Regions from separate parts of the Streptomyces sp. NPDC088261 genome, predicted to be linked through region 1. Evidence: riboswitches for the same ligand, from Rfam matches in the RefSeq annotation. Region 1 holds a riboswitch; each other region holds the start of a gene.

Region 1 (7,495 bases):
GTGGGGGGAGGCGGAGTCGTCGACTCCCCTGCCGCCCTTCCGGGCGCGTCCTCGGGTGCGGCGGTCACCGCTCCCTGGGAGTGCACGGTCATGGTCTTTCCTCGCGGTTCTGGGGCTCCCGCGCCCGGCCGGGCGCGACCCGCGGACGGCGGGCCGCTGTGCACGAACAGAACCCGGTGGCGCGGCCGGTGCAGAACACCGCCCGCACCACCGGGTGGTGACGACTACTGCTGGTTGATGCGCTCGTCGATGACCTTGTCGGCCGCTTCGCCGGCCTTCTTCGGGTCCTCACCGTTCAGGACCTTGGTCATGTAGTCCTTGATCGGGTTGGGCGCGGTCTCGACGTTCGCCCAGCCCGGGGTGACCGGGGTGATCTTGCCGACGGGCGCCGACTTGGCCATGGCCTCGGCGAACGAGTCCGCGGGCGGCGCGAACTGCGACGCGTCGTTGTTCGGCAGCAGGGCGCCGCCGGTGGCCTCGGCGTACTTGGCCATCTGGGCCTTGCCCGCGGCGAGGGCCAGCCACTCCTTGGCGAGGTCCTTGTTCGGGGAGCGCTCGGCCACCGCGAGGTTGGAGCCGCCGAAGAAGACGGAGCCCGGCTTGTCGGCGGTCTTGCCCGGGATCGGGAAGTAGCCGAAGTCGGCGGTCTTGCCGGCCTTCTTCATGGCGTCGATCGCGCCGCCGGCCTCCCAGCCGAGACCGATCCAGGACGCGACACCGCCCTTGGCCACGACGTCGGTGGACTGCTGAGGGGTCGCCTCGTCCTTGTCCTTGGGCGCGGTGGAGAACGACTGGAGTTCCTTGTAGAAGTTGATGGCGGCCGTGGCCTCGGGGGAGGCCAGGTTGCCCTTCCACTGGTCGCCGTCCTTGACCGCGAGGTCGCTGCCCTCGTCCCAGACGAAGCCGGAGTACACGTACCAGCTCTGGCCGGGCAGGTAGATCGGCTGGACCTTCTTGTCCGACGCCTGGATCTTCTTGAGGCCGGCGATCCACTCGTCACGCGTGGTCGGCGGGGTCACCTTGGCCTTCTTGAAGACGGCCTTGTCGTAGACGACGACGCGGCTGGCGGCGTACCAAGGGGCGGAGTACAGCTTTCCGTCCAGCTCGGTGGAGGCCAGCATGCCCTTGTTCCAGCCGTCGTAGCCGAGCGCCGCCTTGTCACCGGTGAGGTCCGCGAGACCGCCGGTGACCGCGTAGCCCGCGGTCTGGGTGTTGCCGAGTTCGAGGACGTCCGGCGGGGCGTCCTCGGAGAGGGCGGTGGTGACCTTCTCCTGGATGCCGTTCCACTGCTGGATCTCGACCTTGACCTTGACGCCCTTGTGGGCCGCCTCGAACTCCTTGTTGACACCCTTGATCCAGGCGTCGGGGGCGGAGCCGTCCATGACCCAGACGGTCAGGTTCTTGCTGCCGCCGGCCTTGGTTTCGCTACCTTTGTCGTCGTCCGAACCACATGCGGCGATGCTGACCATCATGCCCGCGACACCTATCGCCGCGACGAGCTTGCGCTTCACGCCACCCTCCTCAGGGATGCCTGCAACTGCTGCCCACCGCGAAGCCATACGACTAGTAGTGACTGTGGGGTCGGGGGCTTGGCCTTGAATGGTTTAGACCAGTACCGGGAGCTTGGCCTAGACCTTTGGGGGTGTCAAGGGTGTATAAGAAGGACAGTCGCGTCCGTTATCGGACCGACACCTGAGGAGGGGCGACGACCCGTGAGCGGTCCGTGCCACCATGTGAGCCGCGACAGACGGAGGAGCCGGTGACGGCAGCAGCACAGTCGGGAAGGCAGGCCATGGCCACGGACGGGAGCGGTACGGAGTCCGAGGGTACGGCTCCCGTACGCACGGCGCGCGTGCCCAAGTACTACCGTCTCAAGCGGCACTTGCTCGATATGACGGGGACGCTGCCCCCCGGCACACCGGTACCGCCAGAGCGTACTCTCGCCGCGGAGTTCGACACGTCGAGAACGACAGTTCGGCAGGCACTTCAGGAACTGGTCGTCGAGGGACGGCTCGAACGCATCCAGGGCAAGGGCACGTTCGTGGCCAAGCCCAAGGTCTCGCAGGCCCTCCAGCTCACCTCGTACACCGAGGACATGAGGGCCCAAGGGCTGGAACCCACGTCCCAGTTGCTGGACATCGGGTACGTCACCGCGGACGACACGCTCGCCGGGCTGCTCGACATCACCGCGGGCGGGCGGGTGCTGCGGATCGAACGGCTGCGGCTCGCCAGCGGGGAGCCGATGGCCATCGAGACCACCCACCTGTCGGCGAAACGCTTCCCCGCCCTGCGCCGCTCGCTCGTCAAGTACACGTCCCTCTACACGGCGTTGGCGGAGGTGTACGACGTGCGCCTCGCCGAGGCCGAGGAGACGATCGAGACGTCGCTCGCCACCCCCCGGGAGGCCGGGCTGCTGGGCACGGACGTCGGGCTGCCGATGCTGATGCTGTCGCGCCACTCGATCGACGGGAACGGCGAACCGGTGGAGTGGGTGCGGTCGGTGTACCGGGGCGATCGTTACAAGTTCGTGGCGAGACTGCGCAGGCCGGCCGACTGACCGGCCGCTCGCGGTCTTCCCACGGCCGGGGCCGTCCCCTAGATTTCCTGCGCGTTGCGAAAGCGATCAGCGAAACGGCGAGCAGTGAGGGGACGGAGCCGCGCATGTCGGAAACACCGCCAGCATCACCTTCGGAAACACCTGAGGAGAGCCCTCCCCCCACGGTCACCCCTGTCCGTGTGATCATCGCCCTCTGCCTGGTCGCGCCCTTCGTGGCGCTGCTCTGGGTGGGGTCGTACGCGAAGACCGACCCGGCCTTCATCGGCATCCCGTTCTTCTACTGGTACCAGATGCTCTGGGTCGTCGTGTCGGCCGCGCTGACGCTGGTCGCCCACCAGCTGTGGCAGCGCGACCAGCGCTCCCGTACGGGACTCCGCAAGGGCGGTGCGGCGCGATGAACGACGGGGTGAACGGCGTCGCGCTCGGCGTCTTCGTCTTCTTCTTCCTGGCCGTCACGGTCATGGGCTTCCTCGCGGCGCGCTGGCGCCGGGCGGAGAACGAGCAGAGCCTCGACGAATGGGGCCTGGGCGGGCGGTCGTTCGGCACGTGGGTCACCTGGTTCCTGCTCGGCGGTGACCTCTACACGGCGTACACCTTCGTGGCCGTGCCGGCGGCGATCTACGCGGCGGGCGCGGCGGGCTTCTTCGCCGTGCCGTACACGATCCTCGTCTATCCGCTCATCTTCACCTTCCTGCCTCGGCTGTGGTCGGTGTCGCACAAGCACGGATACGTGACCACCTCGGACTTCGTCCGGGGCCGGTTCGGCTCGAAGGGCCTCTCGCTGGCGGTCGCCGTCACCGGCATCCTCGCGACCATGCCGTACATCGCGCTGCAACTGGTGGGGATCCAGGCGGTGCTGGACGTGATGGGCGTGGGCGGCGGCGAGGACACGAACTGGTTCGTGAAGGACCTGCCGCTGCTGATCGCGTTCGCGGTGCTCGCGGCGTACACGTACTCGTCGGGGCTGCGGGCGCCCGCGCTGATCGCGTTCGTGAAGGACACCCTGATCTATCTGGTGATCATCGTGGCCATCATCTACATCCCGATCAAACTGGGCGGTTTCGACGACATCTTCGCGAAGGCGGGCGACGCGTTCGCGCAGAAGAACCCGGCGACCGGGGCGCCACGCGGCGCGCTCGCGCCGGGCGAGGCCCAGCAGTGGGGGTACGCGACGCTGGCGCTCGGCTCGGCGCTCGCGCTCTTCATGTATCCGCACTCGGTCACGGCGACGCTCTCCAGCCGCAGCCGTGAGGTGATCCGGCGCAACACCACGATCCTGCCGCTGTATTCGCTGATGCTGGGCCTGCTGGCGCTGCTCGGCTTCATGGCGATCGCCGCCGGGGTGAAGGTCGACAACGGGCAGCTGGCGATCCCGCAGCTCTTCGAGAACATGTTCCCGGACTGGTTCGCGGGGGTGGCGTTCGCGGCGATCGGGATCGGGGCGCTGGTGCCGGCCGCGATCATGTCGATCGCGGCGGCGAACCTCTTCACCCGCAACATCTACAAGGACTTCATCAAGCCGGACGCGACGCCCGCGCAGGAGACGAAGGTCTCCAAGCTGGTGTCGCTGCTGGTGAAGGTGGGGGCGCTGGCCTTCGTCCTGACGATGGACAAGACGGTGGCGATCAACTTCCAGCTGCTGGGCGGGATCTGGATCCTCCAGACGATGCCGGCCCTGGTCGGCGGCCTCTTCACCCGCTGGTTCCACCGCTGGGCGCTGCTCACGGGGTGGGCGGTGGGCATGCTGTACGGCACGATCGCGGCGTACGGCGTCGCGAGCCCGACGCAGGCGCACTTCGGCGGCTCCTCGAAGGAGATCCCGGGAATCGGCGAGATCGGCTACATCGGCCTGACGGCGTTCGTCCTCAACGCGGTGGTGACGGTGGTCCTGACGCTCGCCCTGAGGGCGGCGAAGGCCCCGGACGGCGTGGACGAGACCAGCCCGTCGGACTACACGGCGGACATCGGCGACCCGGGCGTGCAGAAGGACCTCCCGCTGTCCCCGGCGACCCCACCGGACCCGGACCCGGTGCGCTGAGAGAGCGCGGACGTACGGCGGAAGGCGGGCCCCCGGACTCCGGGCGGCCCGCCTTCCCGGTTCCGACACAGGGGGGCGAAGTGGGGCGCGACACAACATCTAGGGGGTGCTTCACCGTGTGCCCCCCAGATGTATGCTCGACCTCGTTGTCGACGCAGGGGAATCCGGTGTGAATCCGGAACTGTCCCGCAACGGTCTGCTGTGGTGTGCTTTGTCATACCCGTGAGTCCGAGGACCTGCCGGCGACGCATCCGGCTCGACCGAACCGGGTGCCAGGACGTCCGGGCCCCGAGGCTGGGCCGGAGACGCCGTGGTTCGTGCTGCCCGGAGACGGGTACGCGGCGGATCCGCGCGCCCCCGCTCCCCCGCCGACGGCCCAGAGCCGAGCGAGGGAGAGCACCACGTGACCATCGCGCCAGCCGATCCGGCTTCAGGCATCTCCGAGGTCTCCGCACAGGTGACCGACGGACCCGGGACCGCGTTGCTGCGGCTCCTGACCGACCTGACCGCCGATCTGCCCGACACCGACCCCGGACGCGTCGCCGGCGCCGCGCTGCGCGGCCGCAACGCCCGGTCGGACGAGGCCGAGCTGCGCGAGCTCGCCACCGAGGCGGCCGCGGGGCTCATCGCCGAGGACCCGGCCTACTCCCGGCTCGCCGCCCGGCTGCTCACCCGTACCATCTCCGAAGAGGCCGCGAGCCAGGGCGCCGTGGCGTTCTCCGCGTCCGTCACGGTGGGGCACCGCGAGGGCCTGATCGCCGACCGCACCGCCGAATTCGTCGCGCTGCACGCCGACTTCCTGGACGCGCTCATCGACCAGGACGCCGACGACCGCTTCGGCTACTTCGGGCTCCGTACCCTCTTCAGCCGGTACCTGCTCCGCCACCCGATCACCCGCAAGGTCATCGAGACCCCCCAGCACTTCCTGCTGCGCGTCGGCGCCGGTCTCGCCGAGGACACGAGCGTGCGCGCGCTGGAGGAGGTCGCCTCCCTCTACCGGCTGATGAGCCGCCTGGACTACCTCCCGTCCTCGCCGACGCTCTTCAACTCCGGTACGCGCCACCCGCAGATGTCCTCCTGCTACCTGCTGGACTCCCCGCTGGACGAGCTGGACTCGATCTACGACCGCTACCACCAGGTCGCGCGCCTCTCGAAGCACGCGGGCGGCATCGGCCTCTCGTACTCCCGCATCCGCTCGCGCGGCTCGCTGATCCGCGGCACGAACGGGCACTCGAACGGCATCGTCCCCTTCCTGCGGACCCTGGACTCGTCGGTCGCGGCGGTCAACCAGGGCGGCCGGCGCAAGGGCGCGGCCTGCGTCTACCTGGAGACCTGGCACGCGGACCTGGAGGAGTTCCTGGAGCTGCGCGACAACACCGGCGAGGAGGCCCGCCGTACGCACAACCTGAACCTCGCCCACTGGATCCCGGACGAGTTCATGCGCCGCGTCGACGCGGACGGCGAGTGGTCGCTGTTCTCCCCCGCCGACGTCCCGGAGTTCGTGGACCTGTGGGGCGACGAGTTCGACGCCGCGTACCGGAAGGCGGAGGCCGCCGGCCTGGCGCGGAAGACCGTCCCGGCCCGTGAGCTGTACGGCCGCATGATGCGTACCCTCGCCCAGACCGGCAACGGCTGGATGACCTTCAAGGACGCGTCGAACCGTACGGCCAACCAGACCGCCCTGCCCGGCAAGGTCGTCCACTCCTCCAACCTCTGCACGGAGATCCTGGAGGTCACGGACGACGGCGAGACGGCCGTCTGCAACCTCGGCTCGGTCAACCTCGGCGCGTTCGTGCTCGATTCGGGCGAGATCGACTGGGAACGGCTGGACGAGACCGTCCGTACCGCCGTCACCTTCCTCGACCGGGTCGTGGACATCAACTTCTACCCGACCGAGCAGGCCGGCCGCTCCAACGCCAAGTGGCGCCCGGTGGGCCTGGGCGCGATGGGCCTCCAGGACGTCTTCTTCAAGAAGCGCCTGCCGTTCGACTCCGCCGAGGCCGCCGCGCTCTCCACGAGGATCGCCGAGCGGATCATGCTCGCCGCGTACGAGGCGTCCTGCGCGCTCGCCGAGCGCAACGGGCCTCTCCCGGCCTGGTCGGAGACCCGTACCGCCGCCGGGGTGCTGCACCCCGACCACTACGACGTCGAGCTGAACTGGCCGGAGCGGTGGGACGCGCTGCGCGCCCGCGTCGCGAAGAGCGGCATGCGCAACTCGCTGCTCCTCGCGATCGCGCCGACGGCGACCATCGCCTCGATCGCGGGCGTGTACGAGTGCATCGAGCCGCAGGTCTCCAACCTCTTCAAGCGCGAGACGCTGTCCGGCGAATTCCTCCAGGTCAACTCGTACCTGGTGCAGGAGCTCAAGGACCTGGGCGTCTGGGACGCGCAGACGCGTGAGGCGCTGCGCGAGTCCAGCGGCTCGGTGGCCGGCTTCACCTGGATCCCGGCGGAGGTGCGCGAGCTGTACCGCACGGCGTGGGAGATCCCGCAGCGCGGTCTGATCGACATGGCGGCGGCCCGTACGCCGTTCCTCGACCAGAGCCAGTCGCTGAACCTGTTCCTGGAGACGCCGACCATCGGGAAGCTCAGCTCGATGTACGCGTACGCCTGGAAGAAGGGCCTCAAGACGACGTACTACCTGCGCTCGCGCCCCGCGACGCGCATCGCCCGCGCGGCGGGCGGCCCCCAGGCGGCGGCCACCGTGCCGGCGCCGGCCAGCGCGGCCGCTGCCGCCACCACCATCCCGCTCCAGCAGGCGTCCCCGGCCCCGGCCAACCCGATGGTCCCGGACGCGGACGCGATCGCCTGCTCCCTGGAGAACCCCGAGTCCTGCGAGGCCTGCCAGTAATGAGTTCCCCCGAGAAAGGTCCCGCCGTGACGAGCCCCGCCGAGAAGAA
Region 2 (7,495 bases), on a different contig from region 1:
TTGCGTTCCAGCACGATGCCGGTGCCGCCCTTGCCCCGGACGACGGCGGCGGCCACCGCGTCGCCGAACAGGCCGTTGGAGAGCAGCGAGCCGACGCCGAGGTCGGTCGGCTGGTAGCAGAGCGAACAGAATTCGCACGCGACGATGAGGACGTTCCCGTCCGGGTACGCCTGGCAGAAGTCGTGCGCCCGGTTGACGGCCGCGCCGCCCGCCGCGCAGCCGAGCTGGGCGATCGGCAACTGCCGGGTGTGACCGGTGAAGTCCATGGTGTTGATCAGCCAGGCGGTCAGCGACGGCATCATGAAGCCCGTGCACGAGACGTAGATGATCAGGTCGATGTCGGAGGCGCGCAGGTCGGCGTGGTCCAGGGCGCGGTTCACCACCGCGGGCACCCGCGCCTTCGCCTCGGACTCGTACAGCCGGTTGCGGTCCTCGAAGCCGGGGTGCCTGAGGGTCTCCTCGATGGGCTGGACGAGGTGGCGCTTGGCCACTCCGGTGTTCTCGATCAACCGGAGCGCCAGGGGAAGTTGCGGATGGCCGGCGTGGAGCGACCGCGCCAGGGCGAGGGTGTCCTCCATGGTGATCACATGCTCGGGAACCGACACATCGGGCTTACACAGAGTCGCCACGACGCGCTCTCCTTCGTTCGTGTTCGCTGTGAACTGCGGCCCACACTCTGTGGTGGCCCACCACCCCGCAACCTGGGGAACTGCCGGGAACTGGCCCCTGGGAGGAGCGTCGGGGGAGCGAGGGGGCGGGATCCGAAGAACCGTCAGGGATCTTACCTATGACTACGGAAAGTAAGCGCGAAATGGGCGCATCGTCCGTTCGTGGCGCGCCGCCAGGTCCCCGATCGCGCCGCTCCGGCGGCCGGCCGCACCACCGGCCCGGCGACCGTGGGTCACGACCCGTCCACCGAACGGGTCGGAAGCCGAAAACCGGCCATCCTGTACCGGTGTCACCACGGGACACATCGGTCCCGGAGACCTCTTCGCGCCCCAAGGTTTTGGCGCGGGGGAGACATTCGGGGAGTCGTTGAGCCCTATAGTACGGGCTGGGCGGTTTGTTTTGTGCTGGTCAACCCGGCTGCGCGGAAGGGTCATTCATGGCAACACAGGAGCGCGCCATCCGGACGCGCATGGCGATTCTGGAGGCGGCCGGAGCGGTCTTCGACGAGTACGGCTACTCCTCCACGACCCTCACCATGGTTCTGGAGCGCGCTCAGGTCACCAAGGGTGCCCTGTATTTCCACTTCCAGTCGAAGGAAGCGCTGGCGCAGGCGGTCCTGGACGAGCAGGTGCAGCTCGGCACCGTACCCCCGCAGGCCTGCAAGCTCCAGGAAGTCATCGACATCACCTTCGCGGTGGCCCACCGGCTCCTGGACAACGCGCTGCTCAGGGGAAGTGTCCGGCTCACCGTGGACCAGGGCGCTCCCCCCGGCGTCGACCACAGCGGCCCCTTCCGCCAGTGGCCCGTCCATCTGGTGTCGCTGATGGAAGAGGCACGCGCGCAGGGTGAGTTGCTCCCCAGCGTGCGCCCGCAGGACACCGTGGAACTGCTGGTCGGCGCGTTCGCCGGCATCCAGCTGATGTCCCGCGCCCTGACCAATCGCGAGGATCTCGGGCGGCGGATATCGATACTGTGGGGACACATCCTGCCCAGCATCGCGGTCCCGGGCCTGATGCCGAGCATCGACACCGCGCCCGACCGCGGGGTGCGGGTGACCGAGGCGATCATGGCCGCCTGATCATGGCCGCCCGGTCCGGTCCGTACGCCTTCCCGCCCGGTGAGCGGGCCCTCCGCCGTTCCGGAATCCCTCCCCGTCCGGAATAAGGAAAGGGGCTCCCGGCGCTTCAGCTGAGGGCATAGGGTGACGAGTGCAGTCGGTTCGCCCTGTCAGCCAGGCAGCGGCGTCGTAAGAGGGAACCCGGTGGGAATCCGGGACTGCCCCGCAGCGGTGAGTGGGAACGACCGCCGTCATCAGCACTGGGCCCGGACGGGTCTGGGAAGCGACGGCCAGTAGGTGTCTCGTCCGACGAGACGCGCCCGCGAGTCCGAAGACCTGCCACTGCCCGCGTGCGAACACCGTGCGCGGAGATCCCGGTGACCTCGTGGGCGGGTCGGCGTACATATCAGGCGGTCACGCGCACCCGGACACCCGGGCGGGACGTGGTCCGCCGGGTCTGTGGCTCCTCTCGTGCCCTCGACCGTCCCCGGGACGGCAGAGAACCGCTCGCGAAGGAGAGTTCTGTGACAGACAAGTCCGCAGCCGCGGCGGCACGGGCGACCGTGCACGGCTACCCCCGCCAGGGCCAGAACCGCGAACTGAAGAAGGCCGTCGAGGGCTACTGGAAAGGCACCGTCGGCGCCGACGCGTTGCGCGACACCGCCGCCGGACTGCGCCGTACGAACTGGCGCCGCCTCGCCGACGCCGGCGTGCACGAGGTGCCCACCGGCGACTTCTCGTTGTACGACCACGTCCTCGACACCAGCGTCATGGTCGGCGCGATCCCCGCACGCCACCGCGCCGCCGTCGCGGCGGACGCCCTGGACGGGTATTTTGCGATGGCGCGCGGCACGCAGGACGTCGCACCGCTGGAGATGACGAAGTGGTTCGACACGAACTACCACTACCTCGTCCCCGAGCTGGGCCCCGACACCGTGTTCACCGCCGATTCCACCAAGCCGGTCGCCGAGCTGAGGGAAGCCCTCGCGCTGGGCCTCTCGGCGCGGCCCGTGCTCGTGGGCCCGGTCACCTATCTGCTGCTCGCCAAGCCCGCCCCCGGGGTCGACCCGGACTTCGAGCCGCTGACGCTGCTCGACCGGCTGCTCCCGGTGTACGCGGAGGTGCTGGCGGACCTGCGGGCCGCGGGCGCCGCGTGGGCGCAGCTCGACGAGCCCGCGCTGGTCGAGGACAGGACCCCGGCGGAGCTGAACGCCACGGCCCGCGCCTACCGGGACCTCGGTGCGCTGACCGACCGGCCGAAACTGCTGGTCGCGTCGTACTTCGACCGGCTCGGCAAGGCCCTGCCCGTCCTCGCCAAGGCGCCCGTCGAGGGGCTGGCCCTCGACTTCACGGGTCCGGCCGCCGCGAACCTGGACGCCCTGGGAGCCGTGGGTGGTCTGCCCGGCAAGCGCCTGGTCGCGGGCGTCGTCAACGGCCGCAACATCTGGATCAACGACTTCGAGAAGTCCCTGTCGGTCCTCGGTACGCTCCTCGGGCTCGCCGACCGCGTCGACGTGTCGTCCTCCTGCTCGCTCCTGCACGTCCCGCTCGACCTCGCGGCGGAGCGGGACATCGATCCGCAGATCGTGCGCTGGCTGGCCTTCGCGCGCCAGAAGACGGAGGAGATCGTCACGCTGGCGCGCGGTCTCGCGCGGGGCACCGACACGATCGCCGCCGAACTGGCCGCGAACCGCGCCGACCTGGCCTCGCGCGCCGGATCCGCGCTCACCAACGACCCGGCGGTACGGGCCCGCGCCACGGCCGTCACCGACGCGGACGGGCGCCGGACCGCGCCGTACCCGGAGCGGGCGGCGGCCCAGCGGGCCCACCTCGGGCTGCCGTTGCTGCCGACCACCACCATCGGCTCGTTCCCGCAGACGAACGAACTGCGCACCGCGCGCGCCGACCTGCGCGCCGGACGTATCGACACGGCGGGGTACGACGAGCGCATCGAGGCCGAGATCCGGGACGTCCTCGCCTTCCAGGAGAAGGCCGGCATCGACGTGCTGGTGCACGGCGAGCCCGAACGCAACGACATGGTCCAGTACTTCGCCGAACAGCTCACCGGCTACCTCGCGACGCGGCAGGGGTGGGTGCAGTCGTACGGCACCCGTTACGTCCGCCCGCCGATCCTGGCCGGGGACATCTCGCGCCCCGAGCCGATGACCGTCCGCTGGACCACGTACGCCCAGTCGGTCACGGACCGGCCGGTCAAGGGCATGCTCACCGGCCCCGTCACCATGCTGGCCTGGTCCTTCGTCCGGGACGACCAGCCGCTCGGCGACACCGCGCGCCAGGTCGCGCTCGCGCTGCGCGACGAGGTGAACGACCTGGAGGCGGCCGGGACTCCGGTCATCCAGGTGGACGAGCCCGCGCTGCGCGAGACGCTGCCGCTGCGCGCCGGCGACCGCCAGGAGTATCTGGACTGGGCGACGGAGGCCTTCCGTATCACCACCGGCGGGGTCAGCCCGGCCACCCAGATCCACACGCACATGTGCTACGCGGAGTTCGGGGACATCGTCCAGGCCATCAAGGATCTCGACGCGGACGTGATCAGCCTGGAGGCGGCGCGGTCCCACATGCAGGTCGCCGGCGAACTGGCGGCGGCCGGCTATCCGCGCGAGGTGGGCCCCGGTGTCTACGACATCCACTCCCCCCGCGTGCCCTCCGCCCAGGAGGCGGCGGCCCTGCTGCGCAAGGGACTTGAGGCGGTCCCGGCGGAGCGGCTGTGGGTCAACCCGGACTGCGGGCTGAAGACCCGCGGCTGGACCGAGGTACGCGCCTCGCTGGACAACCTGGTCGAGGCCGCCCGCGAGGTCCGGGGCACCCTGCCCACCAGCGCTTCCTGACCCGGCCCGGGGCCCGGAAGGTCCCGGAGCCGGAATCACCCGGCGGCGGCCGGGGCGGACAGACCGGATGTTTCCCGACATCCGGCCAACTGTTCCGCCCCGGCCGCCGTTCGGCGCTGTGGCGGTCCAGGTCCGCAGACGGTACGGTCGCGTGGACATGACGACGGTGTGACGGAAGTCCGGTGAGAATCCGGCACGGTCGCGCCACTGTGTACCCGTACCTCTGCGGGAAGTCAGACCCGGCACCTTCGTCTCAGGCACCACGATCGGGACGCGTGTTCCCCAGGAGGTTCGGCCATGGCACACTCCGCTGCCCCCGCGACAGCCGCAACACCGGCTCTCACTCCCCTCTCGCTCAAGGAGATAGCCCCGTGGGCGCTCTTCTTCGGCGTGCTGATGCTCGTCCTGCTCTACTTCGTCGGCGCGGAACAGGGTGCCCTGTCCGTCATCTCCGGCGAGAGCGTGCACGAATGGGTCCACGACGGACGCCATCTGCTCGGTTTCCCCTGCCACTGACCGGCCGGGAGACCCTTTCTCATGAACTCCGTATCCGTCCGCGCCCTGCTCGTGCGCGGCATGCTCGCCGGCCTCGCCGCCGGTGTGCTCGCCCTCGTGGTCGCCTATCTGCTCGGTGAGCCCTCCGTGGACGCGGCCATCGCGTTCGAGGAGAGCCACAGCCACGAGCACGGCGGCGAGGAACTCGTCAGCCGTTCCCTCCAGTCCACCGCGGGCCTCGCCACCGGTGTGCTGATCTTCGGCATCGCGGTCGGGGGCATCGCCGCCCTGGCGTTCTGTTACGCCCTCGGCCGCGTCGGGCGGTTCGGACCGCGGGCGACCGCTGTCCTGCTGTCCGTCGGCGCGCTGCTGACGGTGTACGTCGTGCCGTTCCTCAAGTACCCGGCCAACCCGCCCGCCGTCGGCAACGGCGACACCATCGGGAAGCGGACGACGCTGTACTTCCTGATGATCGTACTGAGTCTCCTGCTGGCGGCCGGGGCGCTCCTGCTCGGCCGGCGGCTCGCGCCGCGCCTGGGCAACTGGAACGCGACCGTGGCGGCGGGGGCGGCCTTCGTGGTCGCCGTCGGGCTGGCGTACGGCTTCCTGCCGACGATCAACGAGGTGCCCAAGGACTTCCCGGCCACGCTGATCTGGGAGTTCCGGCTGTCCTCGCTGGCTGTCCAGGTCACCTTGTGGACGACGTTCGGGCTGTTCTTCGGCCACCTCGCCGAGCGGCTTCTCGTTCCCCGTACGGACCGGGCCGCCGTCCCGTCCGGTACGTCCGGGGCGGAGCCGAAGGCCACTGCCGCCGCCGGCTGAGGACCGTGGAGCAGGGACAGGGACCGGGGCTCCCGGCGGGTCAGGCCGCCGGGGGCCCCGGTCCGGTGTGTGGCGCCCCCGGTCCGACGCGGCTCTGACGCCGCTCCGACGGGGGCGTCATACCCTGGGGGCATCGGACCGTTCGGTCCGTGCGACCGTCCGGCCCGTACGACCATCCGGACCGTGCGACTGTCCGACCTGCTCCGACCCGGGAGAGCCGTGGACGTCGATCTGAGGAAGCTCCGCTACTTCGTCGCGGTGGCCGAGGAACTGCACTTCGGACGGGCCGCCGAGCGGCTCCACATCGCCCAGCCGGTCCTCTCCCGCCAGATCCGCGCGCTGGAGCAGGACCTGCGCGTCCAGCTCCTCACCCGGGACCGGCGCTCGACCGCGCTCACACCGGCCGGGGAGCAGGTCCGGAAGGACGCCGTGTCGCTGCTGGAGGCCGCCGGGGGCCTGCGGCGCCGGGCGCTGCGGGTCGCGGGCGGCACGGACCGGCTGACGGTCGGCTTCATGCCCGGCATCACGGTCACCGCCGCCGTCCAGGCCTTCGTCGCGCGTCACCCGGGGTTGACGGTGGACGTCCTGCGGACGTCGTGGGACGACCAGACCGGGGCGGTGCGCGACGGGCGCGTCGACCTGAGCTTCGTACGGATGCCGGCCGACCGTACGGACCTGTGCCTGCGCCCGCTGTTCAGCGAACCGCGGGTGGCGGTCCTGCCGCGCGGGCACCGGCTCGCGGGGAAACAGGCCGTCGGCATCGCCGACCTGGCGGGCGAGCGACTGCTCCAGGACCCCGACGCCGTGCCCGAGTGGCGGGACCTCCCCCACCGGCCGCCCGACGAAAACCCTCGGCCGGTCCCCTTCGTCCGCACGGTCGAGGAGAAGCTGGAGTACGTGGCCGCGCTCCAGGGGGTGGTCGTACTGCCGCGCTCCACCGCGTCGTACTACACGCGCCCGGACCTCCGCCAGGTCCCCGTAACCGACATCGAGCCCGGCCAGGTCTGCCTGGCCTGGAGCGCCCGGCAGCCGGGCCCGCTGACCCTGGAGTTCGCCGACCTGGCGGCGGAGATCTACGCGGACGGCTCCTGACCTCGGGCGTCCGCGCTTCACCTCTGCATTACCTCTGGCGTAATCGACGCTGTCCCGGTCGCGAGGCAGGCTTGGGTTCACCGGGTCCCGGGCGGCGCACTCCGCCCGGGACCCGGGTCCCCGACCGACCGAACCTCGATGGAGGCTGATTTCCCATGTCCGTGAACCCTTACGAGACCGCCGTCACCCGTTACTTCGAGGCCTGGAACGCACCGTCCGCCGACGCGCGGACGAAGGCGGTCGCCGCGGCCTGGAGCGAAGACGGCGGATACACCGACCCGCTGGCGGACGTCAGCGGGCAGGAGGCGATCGCGGCCGTCGTCGCGGGGGCCAGGGAGCAGTTCCCCGGCTTCACGTTCCGGCTGGCCGGCACGGTCGACGGGCACCACGGCGTCGCACGCTTCGGCTGGGAGCTGGTGTCCGACGCGGACGGTTCCGTACCCGTGACCGGATCCGACGTCCTCACGCTGGCCGGAGACGGCAGGATCGACCGGGTGTACGGCTTCCTGGA
Region 3 (7,495 bases), on a different contig from region 1:
GGGCAGGTCGGACACCACATCGAGACGCCAGGAGAGCCCTTCGGGAGAGACACCCCGAGTACCTCCTCAGTTAACCTTCCGTTCACCCTGCATCCTTACGTTCACCGTGGCCACCGACGTCGAACGATTGCCTGGGTAAATGGAACACTTCACGCTGCTCCTCGCGATCGTGATCGTGACGGCTCTCGTGTTCGATTTCACGAACGGTTTCCACGACACCGCGAACGCGATGGCGACGACCATCTCGACCGGCGCCCTGAAGCCCAAGACGGCGGTGGCGATGTCCGCCGTCCTGAATCTCGTCGGCGCGTTCCTGTCCGTGGAGGTCGCCAGGACGATCTCCGGCGGACTCATCAACGAATCGGGCATCCGGACCGAAGTGATCTTCGCGGCGCTGGTCGGGGCGATCATCTGGAATCTCTTCACGTGGCTGCTGGGGCTCCCGTCGAGTTCCTCCCACGCCCTGTTCGGCGGCCTCATCGGCGCCACCCTGATGTCCGTCGGCACCTCGGGTGTCAACGGCGGCGTCGTCATCACCAAGGTCCTGATCCCGGCGCTCGCCGCCCCGCTCGTCGCGGGACTGGCGGCCATGCTCGCCACCCGGCTGACGTACCGCGTCAGCGCCCGTACGGACGAGAAGGCCACGGCGAAGGGCTTCCGGGCCGGGCAGATCGCCTCCGCGGGCCTGGTCTCCCTCGCCCACGGCACCAACGACGCGCAGAAGACGATGGGCGTCATCACGCTCGCGCTGGTCACCGGCGGGGTCCTCTCCCCCGGCTCCAACCCGCCCCTGTGGGTCATCGTCTCGGCGGGCACGGCGATCGCGCTCGGCACGTACCTCGGCGGCTGGCGCATCATCAAGACCATGGGCACCGGCCTCACCGACCTGCGCCCGCAGCAGGGCTTCGCCGCGCAGACCAGCGCCGCGACGGTCATCCTGGCCTCCTCGCACCTCGGCTTCTCGCTCTCCACGACGCAGTCCTGCTCCGGCGCCGTGATGGGCGCCGGCCTGGGCCGCAGGGGCGGGGTCGTCCGCTGGTCGACCGCGACCCGGATGTTCGTCGCCTGGGGGCTGACCCTGCCCGCCGCCGGACTGGTCGCCGCCGGGGCGGAGTTCCTGACCGGCCACGGCACCTGGGGAGTCACCGTCGTGGCGATCCTGCTCGTCGCCGCCTCCGGCGCGATCTGGCTCGCGTCGCGCCGCCGTCCCGTGGACCACACGAACGTGACCGGGGCCGAGGTGGTGCCGGTGACCGTGGGCGCGGACGCGGGTGCCTCCGGGGTCACGGTGAGGGGCCTCGGGTCCATGGACGCCGCGACCGCCGGCCTGACGACCACCATCCCGGGGCCCGTCACCCTGCCCACCCCGCCCGCCGTCGCCGGCGAGTCGGCGCGAACCGCCACGGTGTAAGGAAAGCGATCACATGAAAATCGACTGGGCAGCCCTCGGCTCCGTGTTCGGCGTCAGCCTCGTGTCCACCATCGGTCTGGTGGGCCTGTTCACCCTCGGCATCGTGGCCCTGGCCAAGCAGGAGCCGGCGGCCTCGGAATCGGCCGGCGGTTCGGCGGGAGATTCCCCTGCGGGCTCCGCGGCGCTGGCGCGCACCGGCGCCTACGCGTGCTTCGCGCTGTGCGCGGCGGCGGTGGCGTACGGCATCTACCTGATCGTGGCCTGACCGTACGTACGGCGCCAGGGCGTGTCCGGGAAGTGCGGGTCGTCCGCTCGGAGGGCGGGGCTGGCGGCGTCCGGTGCGTGCGAGCGCAAGGCGGAGGGCCGCGCGGGTACGGGAGGTACTCGCTCGGTCCGACAACGCCGCGAGCACGCGTGCTGGACAGCGCGAGCGCTCGTGCCGTCCACCGCGAGCCGGACACCACTTCGCGGACACTCCCTAAGGCCCGGGGCACGCCCCCGGGCCTTTCGTGTGTTTCGTGTGGGGCTTCGCACACTGCCCCGCCGCAGGTCAAGGGCGGGTTGACGGGCGTTCTCGCAGCGTGGTGGACTGCCGGGGCCAATTACGGCGGCAGCAGAGGAAGCCGGTGCGAATCCGGCGCGGTCCCGCCACTGTCACCGGGCACGGTGTCCCTTCGGGGAAACGGTCCCCGGGAGCCAGGAACTCTCGCCGCGCGTTTTCCGTCGAGCCGGGGCGCGGACCCTGAGTGAGGACACGTCGCCATGCCTGGCCGCGCCTGCGCCTGTGCCGCCGCCGCTTCTGTCGGCCTCGCCCTGTGGGCCTCGACCCGCGCCGGTGCGTCCACCGCGCGCGCCGCTTCCGGGCTCTCCATCGCATCCACCAACCTCACCGCTTCGGTCACTCCCGTCACTTCCGCGGCAGAAGCGTTCGCGGGCCCAACCCGCTCCCCCGCCTGGGACGCCGCGTGGATCCACGCGTACGGGGCGGCGGGCGGACTGCTCGCCGACCTGCTGCTGGGCGATCCCCGCCGGGGCCACCCGGTAGCGGCGTTCGGCCGGGCCGCAGGGGCCGTGGAACGCGTTCTGCGACGGGACCACCGGGGCTGGGGCGCGTTGCACACGCTGGTCTGCGCGGGCGGCGCCGCAGGCCTGGGCGCGTTGGTGGCGCGGGGGGTACGGGGACGCGGGGCGCCACGGCCTGCGGGTGCCAGGCCGGCCGGAGTTGCCGGGATGGCAGGACTTGCCGAGGCGGCAGGACTGGCCAGGGCGGCCGGACGTGCTGGGTTCTTGGGGCGGCGGGGTGCCTTCGTCGTGCTGACCGCCCTCGCTACCTGGTCCGTTGTCGGTGGTACGTCGCTGGCGCGGGAGGCGCGGGCCATTGGGCGGGCGCTTTCCGACGGGGACGTCGAGCTGGCCCGGGAGCGGTTGCCGCACCTATGCGGCCGTGACCCGCAGTCCCTCGACGCCCAGCAGATCGCGCGGGCCGTCGTGGAGTCCGTCGCCGAGAACACCTCCGACGCGGTGGTCGGCGCGCTCGTATGGGGCGCTGTCGCCGGGGTTCCCGGGCTGGCCGGGTTCCGGGCCGTGAACACGCTGGACGCGATGGTGGGACACAAGTCCCCGCGATACCGCCGGTTCGGGTGGGCCTCGGCCCGCCTCGACGACGTGGCAGGCTGGCCGGGCGCCCGGCTCACCGCCGCGCTGGCCGTCGTCGCGGGCGGCGATCCGCGCGGGGCGTGGCGGGCGTGGCGCGACGACGCGCGCAAGCACCCGAGCCCCAACGCGGGCCCGGTGGAGGCCTCGTTCGCGGGTGCGCTGGGCGTACGACTGGGCGGAACGCTCGCGTACGGCGGCCGCGTCGAACACCGCCCGGTCCTGAACAGCGGCGGCCGGCCCGTGGAGATCGCCGACATCGAACGGGCCGTGCGGTTGTCCCGGCGGGTGAGCGCGTTGGCGCTGGCGGTGTGCGTGGCGGGCCGGTTCGCGTACGCGGCCGTTTCGGAAGCGGGGGCGGGGGCGGACGTGGACGCGGGGGCGACTTCGAGAACGGAGGCGGGGGCGGGGGCAGAAACCAGGACGGAGGCCGACCGGGGCGTCGGCGTGAGCGCGGGCGCGGGCTCCCGTGCCGACGCGCGCCTCGCCGCGAACGCGGGCTCCGGTGCCGGCAAGCGCCTCGCCGTAAGCGCGCGCCTCGATCCCGGTGCGCACCTCGGCGCAAACGCAGACTCCGGTGCCAGCACCCGCCTCGCCGCAAACGCAGGCTCCGGTGCCAGCACGCGCTCCGGTGCCGACACGCGCGTCGCCGCAAACGCACGCCTCGATCCCGGCACGCCCCTCGGCGCAAACGCGGACTCTGGTACCAGCACGCGCCTCGCAGCGAGCGCGCGTCTCGATCCCAGTACGCACCTCGATCCCGGTGCGCACCTCGGCGCAAATGCAGGCTCCGGTGCCAGCACGCGTGTCGGCGCGAACACGCGCCTCGACCACGGCACGCGCCTCGCCGCAAACGCGGGCTCCGGTACCAGCACGCGCATCGCCGCGAACACGGGCCTCGACCACGGCACGCGCCTCGCCGCGAACGCGCCCCTAGATCCCGGCACGCGCCTCAGCGCAAACGCGCGCCTCGACCACGGCGCGCCCCTCGGCGTGGACGCCAAGCTCCGTACCAAGTCCGGCCCGCGCGTCGGCGCGCCCGCGGGTCTCCGTGCCGAAGGTGCCGCCCGCCCGGGCCTCCCCGGCCGTACCGGCACCGACGCCCGTACCGACGCCGGGCGGCGACCGTGAAGCGGGGTGGGGTCGGGGGTGGGGTGCTCGTCGCCGGGACCACCTCCGACGCGGGCAAGAGCGTCGTCACCGCGGGCATCTGCCGGTGGCTCGTGCGGCAGGGCGTCAGCGTCGCGCCCTTCAAGGGGCAGAACATGTCCCTCAACTCCTTCGTCACCCGCGAAGGCGCCGAGATCGGCCGGGCCCAGGCCATGCAGGCGCAGGCCGCCCGCGTCGAGCCGACCGCGCTGATGAACCCCGTCCTGCTGAAGCCCGGCGGCGACCGGCGCAGCCAAGTGGTCCTCATGGGGCGCCCGGTGGGTGAGATGAGCGCCCGGGGCTACCACGGCGGCCGCCAGGAAGCGCTACTGGGCACCGTCCTGGAGTGCCTGGCCGAGCTGCGCCGTACGTACGACGCCGTGATCTGCGAAGGCGCCGGCAGCCCCGCCGAGATCAACCTCCGCCGCACCGACATCGTGAACATGGGCATCGCCCGCGCCGCCCGCCTGCCGGTCGTCGTGGTCGGGGACATCGACCGGGGCGGGGTCTTCGCCTCGTTCTTCGGGACGACCGCGCTGCTGAGCGCCGAGGACCAGGCGCTGGTCGCCGGGTACGTCGTCAACAAGTTCCGGGGCGACGTGTCCCTGCTGGAACCGGGGTTGGAGATGCTGCGCGGGCTGACCGGGCGGGCGACCCTCGGCGTGCTGCCGTGGCGCCCCGGCCTCGGCATCGACGAGGAGGACGGCCTGCGGGTGTCGCTGCGCGGGTCGGTACGGGAGTCCGCCGCGTCCGCCCCGTACGGCGAGGACGTCCTGCGCGTCGCGGTGTGCGCCGTACCGCTGATGTCGAACTTCACCGACGTGGACGCGCTGGCGGCGGAGCCGGGCGTGGTCGTGCGGTTCGTGGACCGGGCGGAGGAAGTGGCCGACGCGGACCTGGTCGTCATCCCCGGCACCCGCGGCACCGTGGGCGCCCTGGCCTGGCTGCGCGAGCGCGGCCTCGCGGACGCGGTGGCCCGGCGGGCGGCGGAGGGCCGTCCCGTCCTGGGCATCTGCGGCGGCTACCAGGTGCTCGGCGAGGTGATCGACGACGAGGTGGAGTCGCGGGCCGGGGTCGTGCCGGGGCTCGGGCTGCTGCCGGTACGGGTGCGGTTCGCGCGCGAGAAGACGCTCGGGCGGCCGGTGGGCGTCGCGCTCGGTGAGCCCGTGGAGGGGTACGAGATCCACCACGGGGTCGCGGAGGTCAGCGGCGGGTCGGCGTTCGTCTCCGACGCGTTCGTCTCCGACGGGAGCGGAGTGGCGCTGGACGGGTGCCAGGTGGGGTCCGTCCGGGGGACGCACTGGCACGGGGTGCTGGAGAACGACGCGTTCCGGCGGCGGTTCCTCGCGGAGGTCGCCCGGGAGGCGGGACGGCGGTTCGTACCGGCGCCGGACACGAGCTTCGGGGCGCTGCGGGAGGAACAGCTCGATCTGCTGGGGGACCTGGTGGAGGAGCACGCGGACACGGACGCGTTGTGGCGGTTGATCGAAGAAGGCGCCCCCGCGGGGCTGCCGTTCATCCCACCCGGTGCGCCGTGACGCCGCGTTCGCCGTCCCCGGCCCCGCCCCCCGCCGTACCGGTCACCCTCGTGCACCACGCACCGATCGCACTCGAAGGAGCCCTATGAGTACCCCCTTTCCGTTCACCGCCGTGGTGGGAATGGACGATCTGCGGCTCGCGCTGCTGCTCAACGCCGTCAGTCCGGCGGTCGGCGGTGTGCTGGTACGGGGTGAGAAGGGCACCGCGAAGAGCACCGCCGTACGGGCGCTGTCCGCGTTGATGCCCGAGGTCGGCGTGGTGGCGGGGTGCCGGTTCAGCTGTGACCCCGCCTCGCCCGATCCGCGGTGTCCCGACGGGCCCCACGAGAGCGGTCCGGGTACGGCGCGGCCCGCGCGGATGGTGGAGCTGCCCGTCGGGGCCTCGGAGGACCGGCTGGTGGGGGCGCTCGACATCGAGCGGGCCCTGTCGGAGGGGGTGAAGGCCTTCGAGCCGGGGCTTCTCGCCGACGCCCACCGTGGGGTGCTGTACGTCGACGAGGTCAATCTGCTCCACGACCACCTGGTCGACCTCCTGCTGGACGCCGCCGCCATGGGCGCCTCGTACGTCGAGCGGGAAGGGGTCTCCGTACGGCATGCCGCGCGGTTCCTGCTCGTCGGGACGATGAACCCCGAAGAGGGCGAGTTGCGCCCGCAGTTGCTCGACCGGTTCGGGCTGACCGTGGAGGTCGCCGCGTCGCGGGAGCCCGGGACGCGGGTGGAGGTCGTACGGCGGCGGCTCGCCTACGACGACGACCCGGCGGGATTCGCGGGGCGTTGGGCCGACGAGGAGCGTGCGCTGCGGGAGCGGATCGTCGCCGCGCGGGCGCTGCTGCCGGAGGTACGGCTGGGGGACGCGGCCTTGTTGCAGATCGCCGCCACCTGCGCCGCCTTCGAGGTGGACGGGATGCGCGCCGACATCGTGATGGCGCGGACCGCGACGGCGCTGGCCGCGTGGGCCGGGCGTACGGACGTGCTCGCCGAGGACGTCCGGCAGGCCGCGCTGCTCGCGCTGCCGCACCGGCGGCGGCGCAATCCGTTCGACGCGCCGGGGCTCGACGAGGACAAGCTCGACGACACGTTGGAGGAGTTCAAGGGCGAGGACGACGATCACGATCCTGAGCCCGACGGGCCCGGGGGTGGGCCGGCGCCCGAGGGTGGGGCCGACGCGCCGGAGGACTCCGGGTCCGAGGAGGGCGACGCGCCCGCCGCCTCGCCGCGGCCCGGGGGCGGGGGTGGCGAGCAGGCCGCCGTGGGGGCCGGGGAGCCGTACCGTACGAAGATGCTCAGCGTTCCCGGCCTCGGCGAAGGGGCCGCCGGGCGGCGGTCGCGGGCGCGTACCGAGCACGGCAGGACCACCGGGTCGCGCCGGCCCCGGGGCGCGCTGACCAAGCTCCACCTCGCCGCGACCGTGCAGGCCGCCGCACCGCACCAGCGGGCGCGCGGGCGCAGCGGGCCCGGCCTGGTCCTGCGCAAGGACGATCTGCGGCAGGCCACCCGGGAGGGGCGCGAGGGCAACCTCGTGCTGTTCGTGGTCGACGCCTCCGGGTCCATGGCCGCCAAGCGGCGGATGAGCGCGGTGAAGGGCGCGGTGCTCTCGCTGCTGCTGGACGCGTACCAGCGGCGCGACAAGGTCGGGCTGGTGACCTTCCGGGGCAAGGACGCGGAGGTGGCGCTCCCCCCGACGTCGTCCGTGGACGCGGCGGCGGCCCGGCTGGAGTCGCTGCCGACCGGGGGCCGGACGCCC

What was found. A riboswitch is a leader RNA that binds a small molecule or an ion and turns the genes downstream of it on or off. The one in region 1 is predicted to bind cobalamin.
Region 2: it holds a riboswitch for cobalamin, as region 1 does, so the genes downstream of both, metE (5-methyltetrahydropteroyltriglutamate--homocysteine S-methyltransferase) here and ACIODU_RS07560 (ribonucleoside-diphosphate reductase subunit alpha) in region 1, are expected to answer to the same signal.
Region 3: it holds a riboswitch for cobalamin, as region 1 does, so the genes downstream of both, ACIODU_RS29290 (cobalamin biosynthesis protein) here and ACIODU_RS07560 (ribonucleoside-diphosphate reductase subunit alpha) in region 1, are expected to answer to the same signal.

The regions. Positions count from the first base shown of each region.
Region 1 covers NZ_JBIURL010000003.1:78,425-85,919, reverse strand. The annotation lists gene ACIODU_RS07585 (carbohydrate ABC transporter permease) at 1-92, opposite strand, end outside; gene ACIODU_RS07580 (extracellular solute-binding protein) at 225-1,511, opposite strand; gene ACIODU_RS07575 (GntR family transcriptional regulator) at 1,793-2,557, shown strand; gene ACIODU_RS07570 (DUF3311 domain-containing protein) at 2,662-2,955, shown strand; gene mctP (monocarboxylate uptake permease MctP) at 2,952-4,595, shown strand; cobalamin riboswitch at 4,712-4,854, shown strand; gene ACIODU_RS07560 (ribonucleoside-diphosphate reductase subunit alpha) at 4,999-7,446, shown strand; gene ACIODU_RS07555 (ribonucleotide-diphosphate reductase subunit beta) at 7,446-7,495, shown strand, end outside.
Region 2 covers NZ_JBIURL010000002.1:745,305-752,799, reverse strand. The annotation lists gene ACIODU_RS07170 (type III polyketide synthase) at 1-629, opposite strand, end outside; gene ACIODU_RS07165 (ScbR family autoregulator-binding transcription factor) at 1,106-1,747, shown strand; cobalamin riboswitch at 1,868-2,085, shown strand; gene metE (5-methyltetrahydropteroyltriglutamate--homocysteine S-methyltransferase) at 2,251-4,575, shown strand; gene ACIODU_RS07155 (CbtB-domain containing protein) at 4,873-5,091, shown strand; gene ACIODU_RS07150 (CbtA family protein) at 5,113-5,892, shown strand; gene ACIODU_RS07145 (LysR family transcriptional regulator) at 6,112-6,984, shown strand; gene ACIODU_RS07140 (nuclear transport factor 2 family protein) at 7,140-7,495, shown strand, end outside.
Region 3 covers NZ_JBIURL010000020.1:15,782-23,276, forward strand. The annotation lists gene ACIODU_RS29280 (inorganic phosphate transporter) at 140-1,411, shown strand; gene ACIODU_RS29285 (hypothetical protein) at 1,425-1,676, shown strand; cobalamin riboswitch at 1,988-2,137, shown strand; partial or broken gene ACIODU_RS29290 (cobalamin biosynthesis protein) at 2,381-3,394, shown strand; gene ACIODU_RS29295 (cobyric acid synthase) at 4,192-5,751, shown strand; gene ACIODU_RS29300 (putative cobaltochelatase) at 5,837-7,495, shown strand, end outside.